3 regions of the Paracoccus jiaweipingae genome follow, and region 3 is predicted to be linked to each of the others. Evidence: riboswitches for the same ligand, from Rfam matches in the RefSeq annotation. Region 3 holds a riboswitch; each other region holds the start of a gene.
What was found. A riboswitch is a leader RNA that binds a small molecule or an ion and turns the genes downstream of it on or off. The one in region 3 is predicted to bind cobalamin.
Positions count from the first base shown of each region.

Region 1: it holds a riboswitch for cobalamin, as region 3 does, so the genes downstream of both, nrdH (glutaredoxin-like protein NrdH) here and ACFXP9_RS10780 (DUF1636 family protein) in region 3, are expected to answer to the same signal.
Region 2: it holds a riboswitch for cobalamin, as region 3 does, so the genes downstream of both, ACFXP9_RS03985 (ABC transporter substrate-binding protein) here and ACFXP9_RS10780 (DUF1636 family protein) in region 3, are expected to answer to the same signal.

Region 1 is NZ_JBISBS010000003.1:74,049-80,771, forward strand. It holds gene nrdF (class 1b ribonucleoside-diphosphate reductase subunit beta) at 1-823, opposite strand, end outside; gene nrdE (class 1b ribonucleoside-diphosphate reductase subunit alpha) at 849-2,954, opposite strand; gene nrdI (class Ib ribonucleoside-diphosphate reductase assembly flavoprotein NrdI) at 3,002-3,385, opposite strand; gene nrdH (glutaredoxin-like protein NrdH) at 3,464-3,688, opposite strand; cobalamin riboswitch at 3,782-3,971, opposite strand; gene ACFXP9_RS06490 (DUF1007 family protein) at 4,171-4,845, shown strand; gene ACFXP9_RS06495 (nickel/cobalt transporter) at 4,830-5,831, shown strand; gene ACFXP9_RS06500 (hypothetical protein) at 5,873-6,112, opposite strand; gene ACFXP9_RS06505 (sirohydrochlorin chelatase) at 6,109-6,723, opposite strand, start outside.
Region 2 is NZ_JBISBS010000002.1:105,523-112,245, forward strand. It holds gene infA (translation initiation factor IF-1) at 1-82, shown strand, start outside; gene ACFXP9_RS03965 (Maf family protein) at 311-880, shown strand; gene ACFXP9_RS03970 (ribonuclease E/G) at 877-1,923, shown strand; gene ACFXP9_RS03975 (DNA gyrase inhibitor YacG) at 1,920-2,072, shown strand; tRNA gene ACFXP9_RS03980 (tRNA-Phe) at 2,149-2,224, shown strand; cobalamin riboswitch at 2,362-2,554, shown strand; gene ACFXP9_RS03985 (ABC transporter substrate-binding protein) at 2,691-3,710, shown strand; gene ACFXP9_RS03990 (FecCD family ABC transporter permease) at 3,719-4,729, shown strand; gene ACFXP9_RS03995 (ABC transporter ATP-binding protein) at 4,726-5,493, shown strand; gene ACFXP9_RS04000 (pseudoazurin) at 5,497-5,913, shown strand; gene ACFXP9_RS04005 (class I SAM-dependent methyltransferase) at 5,915-6,676, shown strand.
Region 3 is NZ_JBISBS010000005.1:219,601-226,323, forward strand. It holds gene ACFXP9_RS10770 (molybdate ABC transporter substrate-binding protein) at 1-833, shown strand, start outside; gene cobF (precorrin-6A synthase (deacetylating)) at 830-1,561, shown strand; cobalamin riboswitch at 1,580-1,779, shown strand; gene ACFXP9_RS10780 (DUF1636 family protein) at 2,140-2,493, shown strand; gene cobW (cobalamin biosynthesis protein CobW) at 2,494-3,543, shown strand; gene cobN (cobaltochelatase subunit CobN) at 3,543-6,723, shown strand, end outside.

The sequences.
Region 1 (6,723 bases), on a different contig from region 3:
GCGCCTCGTAGCCAAGGTTCATCAGCGCCTTGTTGGCATTGTAATGCAGGAATTTCTTGACGTCCTCGGTCAGGCCGACGCTGTCATACAATTCCGCCGTGTAATGGCTTTCGATGTCATACAGGTCGAACATCATCGCGAAGGCGAAATCCTTCATCTCCTGCCGCTTGGCCTCGGACAGGCGTTCAACGGCTTTCTGGTATTTATAGCCGATGTAATAGCCATGCACGGCCTCGTCGCGGATGATCAGCCGGATCAGGTCGGCGGTATTGGTCAGCTTGGCCCGCGAGGACCAGTACATCGGCAGGTAAAAGCCGGAATAGAACAGGAAGCTTTCCAGAAATACGCTGGCAACCTTTTTGCGCAGCGGGTCCGAGGCCGCCTGATATTCATCCACGATCAGCCGCGCCTTGCGTTGCAGATGCGGGTTTTCCTCGGCCCAACGGAAGGCTTCGTCGACCTCGGCGGTCAGGCACAGGGTCGAGAAGATCGAGGAATAGGACCGCGCGTGAACCGCCTCCATGAAGGCGATATTGGTCAGCACCGCTTCCTCGTGCGGGGTCACGGCGTCGGGCATCAGGGAAATGGCGCCGATGGTGTTTTGCACCGTGTCCAGCAGGGTCAGGCCGGTAAAGACCCGGATCGTCAGCTGGCGTTCCTGCGCCGTCAGCGTGCCCCAGCTGGGAATGTCATTGGACAGCGGCACCTTTTCGGGCAGCCAGAAATTGCCGGTCAGCCGGTTCCAGACCTCAAGGTCCTTGTCGTCCTGAAGCCGGTTCCAGTTCACCGCGCTGATCGGGGGCATTTTCGTCTGGATATTCATGGGGTCATCTTTCCTGTGCGCGGCGTCAAAGGGTGCAGGACACACAGCCCTGAACCTCGGTTCCTTCCAGCGCCATCTGACGCAGGCGGATGTAATAGATGGTCTTGATGCCTTTCTTCCACGCATAGATCTGGGCGCGGTTGATGTCGCGCGTGGTCGCGGTGTCGCGGAAGAACAGCGTCAGCGACAGGCCCTGATCGACATGCTGTGTCGCGGCGGCATAGGTGTCGATGATCGCCTCGGCGCCGATTTCATAGGCGTCCTTGTAATAGTCCAGATTGTCATTGGTCATATAGGGCGCGGGGTAATAGACCCGGCCGATCTTGCCTTCCTTGCGGATCTCGATCCGCGAGGCGATGGGGTGGATCGAACTGGTCGAATCGTTGATATAGCTGATCGACCCGGTCGGCGGCACGGCTTGCAGGTTGCGGTTATACAACCCGCCCGCCATCACCTGCTGGCGCAGTTCGGCCCAATCCTCGCGCGTGGGAACGGTGATTTCGAAACGCTCGAACAGCGCCCGCACAGTGTCGGTTTCGGGCAGCCAGTCGCGTTCGGTATAGGTGTCGAAGAAACTGCCATCGGCATATTTCGACTCTTCGAACCCCTTGAAGGACACACCGCGTTCGCGCGCAATCCGGTTCGAGGCTTTCAGCGCGTGGAACAGGATGGTGGCGAAATAGATATTCGTGAAATCAATGCCTTCCGCGCTGCCATACTGGATGCGTTCACGCGCCAGAAAGCCATGCAGGTTCATCTGGCCCAGGCCGATGGCGTGGCTTTCGTCATTGCCGCGCCGGATCGAGGGCACGGAATCGATATGGCTTTGGTCCGACACCGCCGTCAGCGCGCGGATCGCGGTTTCCACGGTGGCGCCGAAATCCGGCCCGTCCATGACGCGCGCAATGTTCAGCGAGCCAAGGTTGCAGGAAATATCCGTCCCCAGATGCTTGTAAGACAGGTCGTCATTATATTCCGAGGCCTCGTTGACCTGAAGGATCTCGGAACACAGGTTCGACATGGTGATGCGCCCCTTGATCGGGTTGGCGCGGTTCACGTGATCCTCGAACATCAGATAGGGATAGCCGGATTCGAACTGGATTTCCGCGATGATCTCGAAGAATTTCCGCGCCCGGATCTTGGTTTTGCGGATGCGCTTGTCATCCACCATCTCGGCGTATTTTTCGGTGACCGAAATTTCCGAGAACGGCACCCCATAGACCTTCTGGATGTCATGCGGCGAAAACAGATACATATCGTCGTCGCGCTTGGCCAGTTCGAAGGTAATGTCGGGCACCACCACGCCAAGCGACAGCGTCTTGATGCGGATCTTTTCATCCGCGTTTTCGCGCTTGGTGTCCAGAAAGCGCAGAATATCAGGGTGATGCGCGTTCAGGTAAACCGCCCCGGCGCCCTGACGCGCGCCAAGCTGGTTGGCATAGCTGAAGCTGTCTTCCAGCAGCTTCATCACCGGAATAACGCCCGAGGACTGGTTTTCGATGCCCTTGATCGGCGCCCCCGATTCCCGCAGGTTGGTCAGCATCAGGGCGACGCCGCCGCCGCGTTTGGACAGTTGCAGCGCGCTGTTGATGCCGCGCCCGATGGATTCCATATTGTCTTCCAGCCGCAGCAGGAAACAGGAAATCAGCTCTCCGCGTTGGGCCTTGCCGGCATTCAGGAAGGTCGGCGTCGCGGGCTGGAACCGCCCGGCGATGATTTCCTCCATCAGGTTCATGGCCATGGTTTCATCGCCCGCCGCCAGCGTCAGCGCCACCATGCAGACCCGGTCCTCATAGCGTTCCAGGAAACGCTTTCCGTCGCGGGTTTTCAGCGTATAGCTGGTGTAATATTTGAATGCCCCCAGGAAGGTGCGGAACCGGAACTTGCGGGCATAGGCCGTGTCCCAGATCTTCTGAATGAAGGCTTCGCTGTATTGGGCCAGAACGTCGGCCTCGTAATAGCCCTCATCGACCAGATAGCCCAGTTTTTCCTTCAGCGAATGAAAGAAAACCGTGTTCTGGTTCACATGTTGCAGGAAATACTGACGCGCGGCCTTGCGGTCGGCCTCGAAATTGATGCGCCCGTTTTCATCATACAGGTTCAGCATCGCGTTCAGCGCGTGGAAATCCATATCCGCGGGCGCGCGCGGGTCGGTCAGCACTTCGGTGCGGTCAAGGCTCAGGTCGTCCAAAATCGTTCCAATCCCTGTCTGACGCGGTCGGTATCCTCGGGTGTGCCGGCCAGTTCGAACCGGTACAGACAAGGCACCCCGCATTTCTTGGTGATCACATCGCCGGCACAGGCGAAAAACTGTCCAAAGTTGCGGTTTCCCCCGGCAATAACCCCGCGCAGCAGGGCGCGGTTGCCGGGATTGTTAAGAAAGTGGATCACGGGCTTGGGCACGGCGCCCCGGCCCGCATCATCGGCATAGGTCGGCACCACCAGCACATAGGGCCGGTCGATCACCGCATCGCGGGTAATTTCCAGCGCCGGCAATCCCAGACGTTCGATGAAGCGCCGGGTATTGCCGGACGCGGTCGAATAATAGGCCAGACCGCCCATATCCCCACCCATGTCATCGCGGATCAACCACCGCCGCGCCCGCGGCCCGCAGGGACCGCCCGCCCGGCCTTGGGTGCCTCAGTTCGCCAGGGCACCGATCATGTCGGGGCGGAACCCGGACCAGTGCTGTTCACCGGCCACGACCACCGGCACCTGACGATACCCCAGCGCGGTCACGCGGTCCATGGCCTCGGCATCCTCGGACAGGTCGATGACGGTGTAATCCAGCCCACGCTGTTCCAGCGCGCGATAGGTGGCGGTGCATTGGACGCAGGCGGGTTTCGAATAAACGGTGATCGTCATTGGTTCGGTCCTTGGTCTGAAGACGGAAAAAGCACAGCGGAATGATGCCGGTCCCAAGGCCCGCGCCACGCCGCCGGACCCTCCGCCCGGTGTCGGTTATCACGCGCCATGGCAGGTCTCCTGGCTTGTGGCGAAGGCGTCAACCCCACCTTCCCGGCCCCCGAAGGGACCAGTGGTAACCGGGGCGACAAACCACTTACAGTTGCGGGGGCAGCGACGGATTTCCACCGGCTTCCCATTTTCACCCCCGGCATCCGGGGGCACCATGACCACATCATTTAGATATGAACTGGCCAAAACTGTCAATATCGTGTGTGTGCCATCGGCTGCTTTTCTGTCACACAGGCTTGATCGGGCGGCAACCGCCGGTTGGGATTGCCGCGCATATCAGGGGGTTGGGGCAAAGATCAAACGCATTTCCCACGCCCATCGCGACCTGTGGCAGATTGCCATCACCTGGGCGCCGCGTTACCACCGCCAGCATGACGATACGCCGCCCCTTTCGCGCCCTGGCGCTTGTTTTCGCGCTGTTATCGGGCGGTCTGCCCGCCAGCGCGCATCCGCATGTGTTTATCGACGCTTCTTTCGCGCTGCTGTTTGACGGGCAGGGGCGGCTGGCGGCGATTCGGGTCTATTGGCTGTATGACGAATTCTATTCCCTCTCGATGATCGAGGACGCGCAGCTGGACCGCGACGGCGATGGCGAGCCGGACCCGGCGCGGCTGGCGGCATGGGCGGGCCATGATGTCGATTGGGCAGCGGGCTTTCCGGGCGATTTCACGCTGGAACAGGGTGGTCAGCCGCTGGCGCTGGACCGGCCTGTCGATCACAAGGCGGTCTGGCGCGATGGCCGCATCCTGACCATCCATACCCGCCCGCTGCATAAACCTGTGCCGGTGACGCGCGCCGCGCCGGTGGTGGCGCGGGCCTATGACCCCAGCTATTTCGTGGCCTATGACACGCCCGCCGACCCGGTGGTCAAGGGCCGCGACGATTGCACCATCACCCGGCGCAAGCCCGATGACAGCGGCCAGAAGGAATTGCTGGCCGAATTGTCCAGGCTGGACATGCAGACCGATTCCATCACCTTCATGCAGATGCCCGATGTGGGCGCGGCCTTTGCCGACCGGTTCGAGGTCACATGCGGCGCGCGCTGATCATTGCGCTGGCGGCGCTGCTGGCGCTGGGGCTTGGGTGGGTGCTGCTGCACCCGGCGGCGGTGTCGCAATGGGCGGCCACGCATCAGCGCGATGTCCAGAACGCGCTGGCCCGCGCCTTGCGCGCGCTGAAGGCGGGCGATGGCGGCGCGTGGCTGCTGTATCTGGGGCTGTGCTTTGGCTATGGCTTTGTTCATGCGGTGGGACCGGGGCATGGCAAGTTTCTGGTCGGCGCATACGGTCTGGCCCGCGACATTCCGGCGCGGCGGCTGGCAACGGTGTCGGCGCTGGCCGCGCTGGGGCAGGGGCTGATGGCGATTGCGCTGGTCGGGGCCGGGGTCACGGTGCTGAACCTGTCGCGCCGCCACATGACCGAGCTGGCCGAACAGCGTCTGGCCCCGCTGAGTTTCGCGCTGATCGGGCTGATCGGGCTGTGGCTGCTGTGGCGGGGCGCGCGGCGGTTGTGGCGGATGCGCCCGGCGCGCGGGGCGGGTCCGCACCATGCTGCCGCCTGCGGCCATGATCACGGGCATGACCACCACCACCATCATCACCACGATCATCACCACGATCATCACCACGACTACGATCATCACCACAGCGCGCCTGCCGATGCGGCGGTCTGCCCCGATTGCGGTCACGCCCATGCCCCCAGCCCACAGGCCATTGCCGCCGCGACCGGCTGGCGCGACATGGCGGCGCTGATCGCGGGCATTGCCGTGCGGCCTTGCAGCGGCGCGGTGTTGCTGTTGGTGCTGACCTGGCAGATGGGTATTTTCGCCGCCGGCATCTGGGGCGCGCTGGTCATGGCCATGGGCACGGCGGCGCTGACGGCGATGGTGGCAACCGCCAGCGTCACCCTGCGGCGCGGCGCGCTGGCGACGCTGACCCAGGCCCCGGCGCTGCGCATCGCCGCCGCCCTGTTCGAGCTGTCAGCCGGGCTGGCCATCGCGCTGCTGGCCGCGCTGCAACTGGGGCTGGCCTGAGGCCGCCCCCACGGGCCCACGAACCCACGGGCCCACGGGCCTTAGCCCGCGTCAGCCTGATCCATCAGCCCGCGCACCCAGCGTGCGCTGGCCCATGCCGCCGGAATACCCAAAAGCACCGCGACCCGGACCGACTGGACCGGATCAAGGCTGCCCAGACCGATGGCGTTGCCCATCAGCGCCAGCATGAACAGGTTGATCCACACCACGCCGCCCGCGAAGGGATACAGCAACAGCGCCAGTTTCCACAGCGGCCAGCGGCCCGGTTGCGGGGTGGTCATGTCATGTCCTTCCATGCTGCGGACAGGCGCCGCGCCACCAGCGCCGGAACCGCCGGGGCCAGACCGACCGGCGGCGTCACCGGGCCGGTCATGCCGGCCCTGGCAAGGGCGTCGGGGATGTCCTGCATGACATGCCCCGCTGCGGTGGCGAAAAACGGCAGGCACAGCGCCGGGCCGGGCAGGCGCGCGGCATCGGCCAGCCATGGCGGCTGTTCGATAAACCCGGTAACGACCTGCGCGAAACGCCCGGTCGCGGCAATGGCATCGGCAAAGCCGCGGCAGGCATTGGCCGCGGCCTCGCCCCGGCCCGAGCCATGCCCGGCCACGATCAGCGCCGTCTGCGCCGGATCAAGCCCGGCCCCCGCCGCCCCCGCCAGCGCCAGATCCAGCCCGATCTCCGGCAGGTCAGGGTCCAGCCCCAGCGGGTCGGTGACCTCGGCCAGATGGACACCGGCGGCGCGCAGGCGGCGCGGCATCTCGACCCGGGTGAACCAGCCATCGGCCATGAACAGCGGATAGATCAGCCGCGCATCGGTGATGCGCGACAGGCTGTCGGTGCAGGCCAGCGTCGCCCCGCTGACGCGCAGATCGGGCAACAGCGCGTCCACCCG
Region 2 (6,723 bases), on a different contig from region 3:
GGTTCTGGCAGGGGACAAGGTTCAGGTGGAAATGAACACCTATGACCTGACCAAGGGCCGGATCAATTACCGCTTTAAATAATCGCGGCCTGCGCCACCCCTGGCGGGCGCAAGCCCAAAGGGGCGCATAATGGCGACACAAGACGACCCAATCCCTGACGCCCGATCGGCCGCAACCGTGGTCGCGGCCACCGGCAGCGGGGAAGCCTTGGCAGCCCCCGGTCAGGCCGGGACCGCCGCGGCCAGTCACGCGCCGGCCCCTGAACGCGGGCCACAGCCCGGCCTTGACCCAGCCCGTGATGACCGGTCTCTGGTTCTGGCCTCGGCCAGCCCGCGCCGGTTGGCGCTGCTGGCGCAGATCGGCTATCGCCCCGCCCGCATCGCCCCCGCCGATATTGACGAGACACCGCATCGCGGCGAACCCCCGCGCGCCTTTGCCGAACGCATGGCCCGCGAAAAGGCGCTGGCCGTCGCCCACGGCCCGGATGAACTGGTCCTTGCCGGCGACACGGTCGTTGCCGCTGGCCCGCGCATTCTGGGCAAGCCCGAAACGGCCGACGAGGCGCGTCGCTTTTTACAATTGCTGTCGGGGCGTCGGCACCGCGTCATCACATCCGTTGCGCTGCGCGATGCAACCCGGACGCGCCTGCGGATCGTGGCCAGCACCGTGCGTTTCCTGCCGCTGACCGCCGCCCGAATCGACGCTTATCTGGACAGCGGCGAATGGCAGGGCAAGGCTGGCGGCTATGCCATCCAAGGTGCTGCCTCGGCCTTTATCCCTTGGATTCAAGGCTCATTCACCGCCATTGTCGGCCTGCCGCTGGCCGAAACCTCTGCCTTGCTGGCCTCGGCCGGCCTGCACCCGGAACACCCCGCATGAAACATGTTGTTATCGGCCAATGGCGCGGCCACCCCGCCGCGGCCCTGTTCCTTGACCGTCAGCTGGACCAGCTGATCATCGCCCCTGACGCGCTGACCGCGCTGCCGCCCGGCACCATTTGCCGTGGCATCGTCGACCGCTTGGTCAAGGGACAGGGCGGCGTGTTCCTGCGCCTGCCCGAGGGGCAGCGCGGATTTTTGCGCAGCAAGGGCGGCCTGCGCGAGGGGCAGCCGCTGATCGTGCAGGTCTCGGGCGTGCCCGAGGACGGCAAGGCGGTTCCGGTCAGCGACCGTTTCCTGCTGCGCGGGCGCCATGTCATTGTGACGCCCGGTGCGCCGGGGGTGAATGTTTCGCGCCAGATCAAGGATGAAGCGCTGCGCACCGCGCTGTCCGATCTGGTGCGCGATCTGCACCCCGGCGATGACAGCACGACTGGCGTCATCATCCGCAGCGCCGCCGCCGATGCCGATGACGCCGACATCACCGCTGAACTGGCCCCGCTGCTGGACCTGGCGCAGGCGCTGACCGCCGATCTGGCCGGGGACCCGCAGATCCTGCTGGACGCGCCCCAACCTACCGATACCGCCTGGCAGGACTGGTCCGACCCCGCCCCCGACGGGATCGAGGATGGGCCGGATGCCTTTGACCACAGCGGCGCCAGCGAAGCGGTTGATGCCCTGCTGTCACCGCGGGTTGATCTTGGCGGCGGGGCCTTCGCCTTTATCGAACCAACCCGGGCCGCGATCTGTATCGACGTCAATACCGGCAGCGACCATTCCCCCGCCGCCGCGCTGAAGGCCAATATCGCCATGGCCCGCGACCTGCCGCGCCAGTTGCGCCTGCGCGGGCTTGGCGGGCAGGTGGTGGTCGATTTTGCCCCGGTTTCCAAGCGCGACCGTGGCACCATCGAACAAGTTCTGCGCGCCGCCGCCCGCCCCGAAGGCGGCGCGATGACGGTCATCGGCTGGACGGCCATGGGCCTGTTCGAGGTCAACCGCAAGCGCGACCGCGTCCCCCTGACACGGCTGGCCGAGGGCGCATGACCCGCTGTCCGATCTGCGGCAAACCCGCCGACCCGAAATTGCGGCCGTTCTGTTCGAAACGCTGCGCCGACATTGACCTGGCGCGCTGGCTGCGCGGCGATTACGCCATCCCCGGCGAGCCGGCGGGAACACCCGAAACCGAGGATTGATTTTTTCCGATTTTGGGCTGGACAGGGCCGGCTGGGTCGGCTACCTACCCGCCTACGCCAGCCGCAAGGCTGCGATGCCCGGATAGCTCAGTTGGTAGAGCAGCGGATTGAAAATCCGCGTGTCGGTGGTTCGAATCCGCCTCCGGGCACCACCTCTCCCCCCCCCCACACACGAAACATGCCCCGCAATCGTTTGCGTCTGGTTCAGACCGGTCTTTTCGCGTCGACCTTACGGCCTGTGCGGGGCATGGCGGCGCGTTCGGGCCATTGCATCGGCGGGGCCAAGCGGTTACAGGCTTTAGCTGTCGGTTTCCGTAAGGAATTGAAAGGGAATCCGCCGCGGTTTTGCCGCGAACCGGAACTGCCCCCGCAACTGTAGGCGGCGAGGAACCAGCGACATGCCACTGTGGGCTTGCCCATGGGAAGGCCGCCAGTCCCCGCGACCCGCCAGTCAGGAGACCTGCCGACATCGTTTAGCTTGAACCGGGCGGGGCGCCCGGAGAGGTGCCAGATGTTGTTTCCCTGCGGCCCCGCCATGCCGGACCCTGCATTTGCGGGGCGATACGGCATGATCCGGCGATCTTTCCCTGCCTTGCCGCAAATCCGGGAATATCATTCATGACCGCTTTTCCGACCCTGCGCCTTGCCGGCGCTGCCGGGCTGTTTCTGGCCGCCACGCTGCCGGCCATGGCCGCGACCACCTATCCGCTGACGCTGGAAAATTGCGGCGTTCAGGTCAGCTTTGACCACGCCCCCGACAGCGCCGTGACCATCGGTCAGTCCGCGACCGAGACGATGTATGCGCTGGGTCTGGGCGACAAGGTCAAGGGGACCTCGGTCTGGTTTACCGATGTGCTGCCTCAATATCGCGCCCTCAATGACGGGATCGAACGGATGGCAGATAACGACCCCAGCTTTGAAAGCGTCGTCGCCAAAAAGCCGGGGCTGGTTGCGTCGCAATATGAATGGTATGTCGGGCCGCAGGGGGTGGTCGGCACGCGCGAACAATTCGCGGATCTGGGTATCCCGACCTATATCATGGCCGCCGACTGTGCCGGGAAGGACAATTCCAAAGGCTCGGACGGGACCCGCGCGGCGATGTTCAGCATGGATAGCGTGTATCAGGGCGTTCGGGACCTTGCCCGCATCTTTGACCACCCCGAAGCTGGCGAGGCGCTGGTCGATCAGCTGCGCCAGCGCGAACAGGCCGCCATCGACAAGGCGGGCGCGCTGGGGGTGCGCGATGTACCGGCGCTGTTCTGGTTTTCCTCGGCCGATCTTCAGGGCGATCCTTATGTCGCCGGGCGCAAAGGCCCGCCGGGTTACATGATGGCGGCGCTGGGGCTGCGCAATGTGATCGAAAGCGACGAGGAATGGCCGACCGTGGGCTGGGAAACCATCGCCCGCGCCAACCCCGCCATCATCGTGGTCGCAAAAATGAGCCGCCGCCGCTTTGACGCCGATGACGTGGACAAAAAGCTGGAATTCCTGAAAACCGACCCGGTGGCCAGCCAGATCGACGCGGTCAGAAACAACCGCATCGTGGTGCTGGACGCGCATTCGATGGACCCGTCAATCCGCAACATCACCGCGATCGAGGAACTGGCGCAGGCGCTGGATGGCTTTGACCTGAAATGAGCCGCAGCATGATGGCTGCCGCAATCTGGGCCGGGCTGGGGCTGGCGGGGCTGGTTCTGGCGTTGCTGGCCGGGGTGGCGCTTGGCGAAACCCCGGTTACCCCGGCGGCCATCCGTGCCGCGCTGGCCAATCACCTGTGGTCGGCGGGGCTGGCGGTGGACCCGATTGAACAGGGTATTATCTGGGCTTACCGGGTGCCGCGCACGCTGGTCGCGGCCAGTTGCGGGGCCGGGCTGGCGCTGGCCGGGCTGGTCTTGCAGGCTTTGGTGCGCAATGCGCTGGCCGACCCCTATCTGCTGGGGGTGTCGGCGGGGGCCTCGACCGGGGCGGTGGCGGTGACGCTGATGGGGCTTGGCGGCGGGCTGATCGGCATGTCCGGAGGGGCGTTTCTGGGGGCGGCGCTGGCGTTTTCGCTGGTGGCGCTGCTGGCGCGGGCCTCGGGCGGGGGGGCGGCGCAGATGGTGCTGGCCGGGGTGGCCGGGTCACAGCTGTTCAATGCGCTGACCTCGTTCCTGATCGCGCGTTCCGCCAATGCCGAACAGGCGCGCGGCATCATGTTCTGGCTGCTTGGCAACCTGTCGGGGGTGCGCTGGCCCGATGTGACGCTGGCCGCGCCGGTGGCGCTGGCGGGGGCGGTGGTCTGTCTGGCGCATATCCGGGTGCTGGATGCCTTTGCCTTCGGTCACGAGGCCGCCGCCGCGCTTGGCCTTGCCGTGCGGCGGGTGCAGCTGGTGCTGATCGGCGCGGTTACGCTGATGACGGCGGTGATGGTCAGCCTTGTCGGGTCCATCGGTTTTGTCGGGCTGGTGATCCCCCATGCGATGCGCTTTATCGTCGGGCCGCGCCATGTCCGGCTGGTGCCGGCGACCGCGCTGGCGGGGGCGGTGTTTCTGATCGGCGCCGATATTGCGGCGCGGATGCTGATCCCCGGTCAGGTGGTGCCCATTGGCGTGGTCACGGCGCTGGTCGGGGCGCCGGGTTTCGCGCTGATCCTGCTGCGCGGAAAGGTGCGGACATGAGGCTGACAGCCCGCAATCTGGGCTGGTCGGTGCGCGGCCGCCCCATCGTCAGCGACGTGTCGCTTGGCATAAATCCCGGCGAGACCTTTGGCCTGATCGGGCCGAACGGGTCGGGCAAATCCACGCTGCTGCGGCTGCTGGCGGGGCTGTTGCCGCGCGCGCAGGGGCAGGTCACGCTGGACGGCACCGACCTGCGCGCCATGCCCCGGCGCCAGATTGCGCGCCGTATTGCCATGGTCCAGCAGCAGGGCGACACCCCCGAGGCCCTGCGCGTGCGCGACGTGGCCGAACTGGGGCGCACCCCGTGGCTGGGGCCGCTGTCGGTGTTTTCGGACCGCGATCACGCCATTGTCGACGCAGCACTGGCCGCCACCGGCATGACCGCGCTGGCGCAGCGGCCGTGGTCGGCCCTGTCGGGGGGCGAACGCCAGCGCAGCCAGATCGCCCGCGCGCTGGCACAGCGTCCGGCGCTGTTGCTGCTGGACGAACCCACCAACCATCTGGACATTCACCACCAGCTGTCGCTGTTGCGGCTGGTGGATGAATTGCCGGTCACCGTGGTCATTGCGCTGCATGACCTGAATCAGGCGCTTGGCTGTGACAGGCTGGGGGTGATGCAGGACGGCAGGCTGGTCACGGTGGGACCACCGCGTCAGGTTCTGACCCCCGACCGCATTGCCCGCATCTTTCGCGTCGGCGCCCGCGCCCTGCACGACCCGGCCGATGACGCGCTGCATTACCGTTTTCACGACCTCAGGGAATGACCGATGAAACCGCTTCTTGCCGCTTTGCTGATCGCCGCCGGCCCGGCGCTGGCCGAAACCCACGATATCGACATGCTGAACCGCGGTGCCACTGGCCCGATGGTGTTCGAACCGGCCTATCTGCGCATTGCGCCGGGCGATACGCTGCGCTTTTTGCCGACCCAGCCGGGCCATAACGCCGCCACGCTGGACGGCATGATCCCCGCCGGCGCCACCCCGTTCAAGTCGCGGATCAACCGCGAATTCAGCGTCACGCTGGATTTGCCGGGCGCCTATGGCATCTATTGCCAGCCGCATCTGGGGATGGGCATGGTGATGGTGGTCGAGGTGGGCGACGGCCCGTTCGACCTGCCCCTGCCCGACAGCCTGCCACAGCGCGCCCGCGACCGCTTTGACGCCATCCTGTCCGGGCGGCCCTGAGATGGGCGACAATTTCCACCTGCGCGAGGAGATCCGCGCCTATTGGTCGCGCCGCGCCGCGCGGTTTGATCTGGCCTTTGGCCACCGCATTTCCGACCGCGCGGCACCGGCATGGGCGGCGCCGATACGCGCCCATCTTGGCCCGGCGCCGCAACAGGTGCTGGAACTGGCCTGCGGCACCGGCGAGGTGACAGCCCTGCTGCACCAGCTTGGCCATCAGGTCACGGCGCTGGATTTCGCGGAACCTATGCTGGAACAGGCGCGGGCCAAACATGCCGGCAAGGACCGGCTGCGCTTTGTTCATGCCGATGCCGAAAACACCATGGAACCCGATGCGCATTACGATGCCATCCTGTGCCGGCATCTGGTCTGGACACTGACCGACCCGCAGGCGGCCTTTGCCGACTGGCTGCGGGTGCTGCGGCCCGGCGGGCGGCTGGTGATCTTTGACGGCGACTGGACGCGTCCGGCCAGACCCGGTCTGGCGCGGCTGCTGGCGCTGTGGGACCGGCTGTCGCCCGACCCTTATCATGACGACGCGCTGGGGCAGGCCCATGCCGGGATCATGCGGCAACTGCCCTTCGGTCACGGGCTGCGCTTTGATCAGCTGGCCGGGATGCTGTCACAGGCTGGCTTTGACCGGATCGGTCAGCTGCCATATGCCCCCATCGCCCGCGCCCAGCGCCGGGGTCAGGGGCTGCGCAACCGGCTGCGCACGCGGGTTCATCACCGCTTTATCCTGACCGCGTCCAGACCCGGTTAGGTCAGGGACAGAGGCGTCGCCGTCGGGGCCAGCCCGGTGCCGCACAG
Region 3 (6,723 bases):
TGTCCCGACTGCTGGCCGCCCTGTTCTGGCTTGCGCTTTGCCCGGCGCTGGCCGCCCCCCGCCCCGCCGGGGCCGAACCGCCGCCGGTGCGGCTGGTCGCCGCCGGCAGCCTGACCGCCGCGCTTGGCGATGTGGCACAGGTCTTTGCCGACAGCACCAATCAGCCGGTGCAGACCCGGTTCGGCCCGTCCGGGCTGATGCGGCAACAGATCGAACAGGGGCTGCCGGCCGACCTGTTTGCCTCGGCCAATATGGCGCATCCGGGGGCGCTGCACGATGCCGGGCTGTCCGGGCCGGTGGTGGTGTTTGCGCGCAACCGCCTGTGCGCGCTGGCGCAGCCGGGGCTGGGGCTGACGACCGACACGCTGCTGGATGCGATGCTGGACCCGGCGCTGCGGCTTGGCACCGCGACCCCCGGCGCGGACCCGGCGGGCGATTACGCCTGGCGGCTGTTCGACCGGGCCGAGGCCCTGCGCCCCCATGCCGGTGCGGCGCTGAAGGCCAAGGCGCTGCAACTGACCGGCGGGCCGGACAGCGCCACGCCGCCGCAGGGGCGCAACCTGTATGGCTGGGTGATGACCGAACACCGCGCCGACCTGTTTCTGACCTATTGCACCAACGCCATGCGGGCCAGCGCCGACACCCCCGCGCTCGAGGTTCTGCCCCTGCCCGAGGCCCTGTCCGTCGGCGCCAGCTATGGCCTGACGGTCATGCGCGGCGCCCCGCCCGAGGCGCACGAACTGGCGATGTTCATCCTGTCCCCCGACGGTCAGGCCATTCTGGCCGATTACGGCTTTGCCGTGGGGCGGGTGCAAACGGGGGGGCGGCGATGAAGCTGTGTCTGATCGGGATCGGCACCGGCAACCCCGACCACCTGACATTTCAGGGCGCGCAGGCGCTGGCCGCCGCCGATCTGGTGCTGATCCCTGAAAAAGGCACCGGGAAAGAGGATCTGGCCCATATCCGCCACGCCATTCTGGACCGGGTCGCGCCCGATGTGCCACGGGCGTCCTTTACCATGCCGCGCCGCGATTCCAGCGGCGATTACCGGCAGGGCGTGCATGACTGGCACGACGCCATCGCGGCGCAGTGGCTGCGCGCCATCGGTGGCTGTGACGGCACTGTCGCGCTGTTGGTGTGGGGCGATCCGTCGCTGTATGATTCGACCCTGCGCATTGCCGCGCGGCTGGACCCGGCGCCGCAGGTGCAGGTCATCCCCGGCATCACCGCCCTGCAAGCCCTGACCGCCGCCCATGCCATCCCGCTGAACACCGTGGGCGGCCCGGTGACCATCACCACCGGTCGCCAGATCCGCGATCACGGCTGGCCCGATGGCGCGGAAACCGTTGCGGTCATGCTGGACGGCGAATGCAGCTTTCAGGCGCTGGACCCGCGCGGTCTGACGATCTGGTGGGGGGCCTTCGTGGGGATGCCGGAACAGATCCTTGACCACGGGCCGCTGGCACAGGCCGGGCCGCGCATCATCGCCACCCGCGCGCAGGCCCGTGACCGGCATGGCTGGGTGATGGATATCTATCTGTTGCGCCGCGACACGGCTTGACAACCTGCCCGGCACCGGCACAGGTGGGGGCGCACTGGTTCCTGCATCCGCAGGTGAAAAGGGAATGGACAGCGGCCCGCCGCCAGTCCAGCCGCCCCCGCGACCGTGACCGGACAGGTGCTTCACCGCCACTGGCCTTGTGCCGGGAAGGCCGAAGCACCGCGAGGCCCCGCCTCAGATCCGCAAGCCGGGAGACCTGCCAGAGCCCGCCATCCGGCGGCTGACATCACGCAGACGGGGTGATCTGCGGTCGCGTCCGCAATTTGCGCCACGCCACCCCGCCCCCATGCCCGAACCGCCCCGCCGGGGCCGCACAGCAAGGGGGGCCTATGCCCGCAGACAACGACCCCGCCAGCGCCTGCCCGCCACCCAAGGCCGAACCGTCCGTGACGCCATCCTCCGTGGCCACGCCCCAGCCTGCCGCGCCCCCACCCGCCGCATCCCAAGCCACCCTTTCGCAGCCCGCCGCGACACGGACCGCAGCCCCCCGGACCGCAGCCAACCCGCCATCCGGCACCGCGCCCGGCACGACCGCATCCCCCGTCACCGCATCCGCCGCCACCCTGTCCCCCGTCACCCTGCCCCCCGTCACCCTGCATGTCTGCGTGACCTGCCGTGCCGGTCAGCCCGTTGCCGACGGCCAGCCCACCCCCGGCGCGCAACTGGCCGCGGCGCTGGCCGATGCGCCCGATCCGATCCGCGTGGTGCCGGTCGAATGCCTGTCGGCCTGCGATCAGGGCTGCGTCGTGGCGCTGTCGGGGGCGGGGCGCTGGTCCTATGTCTATGGCCGCATGACCCCTGCCGATGCCGCCGATATTCTGGCCGGCGCCCGCGCCTATGCCGCCACGCCTGACGGGCTGGTGCCATGGCGGGCACGGCCCGTTCAGTTCCGCAAGCAGTCGCTTGCCCGTATCCCACCATCAGAGGCTTGAATGACCACAGATCTGTCCAAAATCCCCGTCACCGTGATCACCGGCTTTCTGGGGTCCGGCAAAACCACGCTGATCCGTCACCTGATGGCCAACCCGCAGGGCCGCCGCCTTGCGGTGCTGGTCAATGAATTCGGCACCGCCGGGGTCGACGGTGAAATCCTGCAAGGCTGCGCAGATGAAAACTGCCCGGCTGAAAACATCCTTGAACTGGCGAATGGCTGTATCTGCTGCACCGTGGCCGATGATTTCATCCCGACGATGGAACAGCTGCTGGCCCGCAACCCGCGCCCCGATCACATCCTGATCGAGACCTCGGGGCTGGCGCTGCCCAAGCCGCTGCTGAAGGCGTTCGACTGGCCCGCGATCCGGTCGCGCATCACCGTTGACGGGGTGATCGCGCTGGCCGATGCCGAGGCCGTGGCGGCGGGCCGCTTTGCCCCCGATCTGGCGGCGGTCGATGCCCAACGCGCGGCGGATGACAGCATCGACCACGAAACCCCGCTGTCCGAGGTGTTCGAGGATCAGATCGCCTGCGCCGATGTCGTGCTGCTGACCAAGGCCGATCTGGCCGGCGCGGATGGCATCGCCGCCGCCCGCGCCACGATCGAGGCCGAGGCCCCGCGCAAACTGCCCATCATCCCCGTAACCGAGGGCGAGGTCGACCCCCGCGTGATCCTTGGCCTTGGTGCCGCCGCCGAGGATGACCTTGACGCCCGCCCCAGCCATCACGATGGCGCCGATGATCATGAACATGACGATTTCGACAGCGCCGTCATCGCCCTGCCCGAGGCTGACAGCCCCAGCACAATCGCAGATCTTGTTTCGCGTGTCGCAACCGAAAACAACATCTTGCGTGTGAAGGGGCATATCGCGGTCGCAGGCAAGCCCATGCGCCTGCTGGTTCAGGCCGTGGGGGCGCGGGTGCGGCATCAATATGACCGGCCGTGGGGTGACGCGCCGCGCAATTCCCGTCTGGTGGTGATTGCCGAACATCACCACCTGAACCCGCAGGCCGTGGCCGATGCGCTTGGCGGGCGCGTGGTCGGCTGATGCATATCGTCTTTCGCGAAAGCCACGGGCTGGAAGAAACCGACGCCCCCTTTGACCCCGGCCAGACGCCGGGCGATCTGGTGGTGCTGTCGTTTTCCGACAGCGATCTGGGGGCTTTCGCGGGGGGCTATCGGCTGTGGCAGGCGCGGGGGGCGGTGCCATCTTTGCGGCTGCAAAACCTTGTGGCGCTGCGGCACCCGGTCTCGGTCGATACCTATCTTGAGGCCACGCTGGAAGGGGCGAAAGCCATCCTGATCCGGCTGATCGGGGGTGAAAGCTATTGGCCCTATGGGCTGGCCAGCGTGCAGGATCTGGCGCGGCGGCGGGGCATCGCGCTGGCGGTGATCCCCGCCGATGGCCGCCCCGACCCGGCCTTGCAGGCCGCCAGCACCGTCGATGCCGACACCCTGCACCGCCTGACCGCACTGGCCGAGGCCGGGGGTGCCGCCCCCGCCGCCGCCGCGCTGGCGGCGCTGGCCGGGGCCGCGGGGCTGAACGCACCGGGCTATGACGGCCACACGACGCTGCCCGACCGGGGCTGGTATGACCCGGCGCGCGGGGTGGTCGACGCGCCACCAGCGGGCGATGCGCCACTGGCCGTGGTCAGCTTTTACCGCAGCTATCTGGCCGCCGCCGATACCGACCCGGTGGATGCGCTGATCGCGGCGCTGCGCGACCGGGGGTTCCGGGTGGCGGGGCTGTTCGCGCCATCGCTGAAGGGCGACAATGCACCCTGGATCGACGCGCAACTGCGCGCCGCCCGCCCCGCCGCCATTGTCAACGCCACCGCTTTTTCCGGGCGCGATGGGGGGCTGGCGGGCGGGGCATCGCCGCTGGACGCGCCGGGCTGTCCGGTGCATCAGGTCGCCCTGTCCACCGCCCGCAAACGCGACTGGCAACAGGCCGCGCGGGGGCTGTCGCCCGCCGATCTGGCCATGCATGTCGTCCTGCCCGAGGTTGACGGCCGTCTGTTTGCCGGGCTGATCAGCCATAAACAGCCCCATGCCCGCGACCCGCAGACGCAATATTCGCGCTTTGCCCACCGCGCCGATGCCGACCTGATCGCACAGGCCGCCGACCGCGTGACGGCGTGGCACCGGCTGGGACAGACCGCCCCGGCGGATCGGACATTGGCGCTGGTTCTGTCGACCTATCCCGGACGCCCGGACCAGATCGCCCATGCGGTGGGGCTGGACGCGCTGGCCTCGACCGACGCGGTGCTGGCACTGTTGCGCGATGCCGGTTACGCCACCGGTCCCGCCGCGCCGCTGGCGCCCGACCTGCTGGCCGAAACCCTGTGCTGGCCGCTGGCCGATTATCACGCCGCGCTGGACCGCCTGCCGCAAAAACTGCGCGACGATCTGGCCGCGGCCTGGGGCAAGGCCGCCGATGACCCCGCCTGCCGCGACGGCGCGTTCCACTTTGCCGCGACCCGGCGTGGCGGGGTTCTGGTCGCGCTGCAACCCGAACGCGGCACCCCTGCGGCACGAGAGGATGATTACCACGACCTCGACCGCGTGCCCCGGCATGGATATGTCGCGTTTTGCCTTTATCTTCAAAGCCTTGGTATCGTCGCGCTGATCCATATGGGGGCGCATGGCACGCTGGAATGGCTGCCCGGCAAATCGGTGGCGCTTGGCGCGGATTGCTGGCCGCAGGCGCTGATCGGGGCCACGCCGGTGGTGTACCCCTTCATCGTGAACGACCCCGGCGAGGCCGCACAGGCCAAACGCCGCATCGGTGCGCTGACGCTTGGTCATATCCCGCCGCCACTGGCCCCCAGCGCGCTGCCGGAACGGCTGGCGGTGCTGGAACGGCTGCTGGACGAATATGCCACCGCCGAGGGGCTGGACCCGGCCCGCCGCGCCCGCCTGATCGAGGGTATCCGGCTGGAGGCCCAGGTTGCCGGGGTCGAGGATGACCTGAACATCCCCCCCGATGCCAGCCCCGCCGAGGCCATCCCCCGCATCGACCGCTTTGTCTGCGACCTCAAGGAAAGCCGGTTTGCCGATGGGCTGCACATCTATGGCAGCGCCACGGGCGAGGCGCAGGGCCTGCTGGATGCGCTGGCCGGGCGCCGCGTCGCCGCCGGTCCGTCCGGCAGCCCGGCACGGGGGCGCAGCGACGTTCTGCCGACCGGGCGCAACCTGTTCGCCGTCGATCCGCGCGCCGTGCCGACGAAATCGGCCCATGCGCAAGGCGTCAAACTGGCCGGGGAACTGATCCGCCGCCACCTGCAAGACCATGGCGACTGGCCGCGCGACATCATCGTCGACCTGTGGGGCAGCGCCACCATGCGCACCGCCGGCGAGGAATATGCCATGGCCCTGCATCTGGCCGGACTGGCCCCGCAATGGGACAGCGCCACAGGCCGCGTCACCGGGTTCGAGGTGCTGCCACTGGCGCTGTTGAACCGGCCCCGGATCGGGGTGACGCTGCGGGTTTCGGGGCTGTTTCGCGACGTGTTCCCGGACCTTGCGGGCCTGTTCCACGCCGCCACGCAGTCGCTGGCCGCGCGGGACGAGGCCCCCGACCAGAACCCCTATCTGGCCGAGGGCACCAGCGCAGCGCCGCGCGTTTTCGGCCCGCGTCCGGGCGCCTATGGCGTCGGCATGGACCCGGTGGCCGATCTGTCCGACAGCGCGCGCATGGCGGCGGGCATGGCATGGCTGGCAGGGTCGGAATGGGCGATCAGCCCGCAAGGCAGCACACAGGACCGCGCCGGGATCGAGGCCCGGTTGCGCGGCGCCAGCGCCTTTGCCCATGCGCAGGATCTGGCCGAGGCCGACCTGCTGACCGCGCCCGATTTTGCGGCGCATCAGGCCGGACCGGCGGCGGCGGCGGCGGTGCTGGGGGCGGATCTGCCGCCGCTTTACCACCTTGACAACACCCGCCCCGGCCAGCCCGCCGCCCGCGCCCTGACCGAGGAAATCGCCCGCGTCACCCGCGCCCGCGCCGCCAACCCGGACTGGGCGGATGGCATGATGCGTCACGGCTTTCGCGGCGCGGCGGAAATCACCGCGACGCTGGACAACCTTGCCGCTTTCGCGCAACTGACCCGCGCCCTGCCGCCGCATCTGTTCGATCTGTATTTCGATGCCACCCTTGGCCGCCCCGAGGTGGTCGATTTCATGTCCCGCGAAAACCCCGCCGCGCTGGCCGCGCTGCGTGACCGCTTTG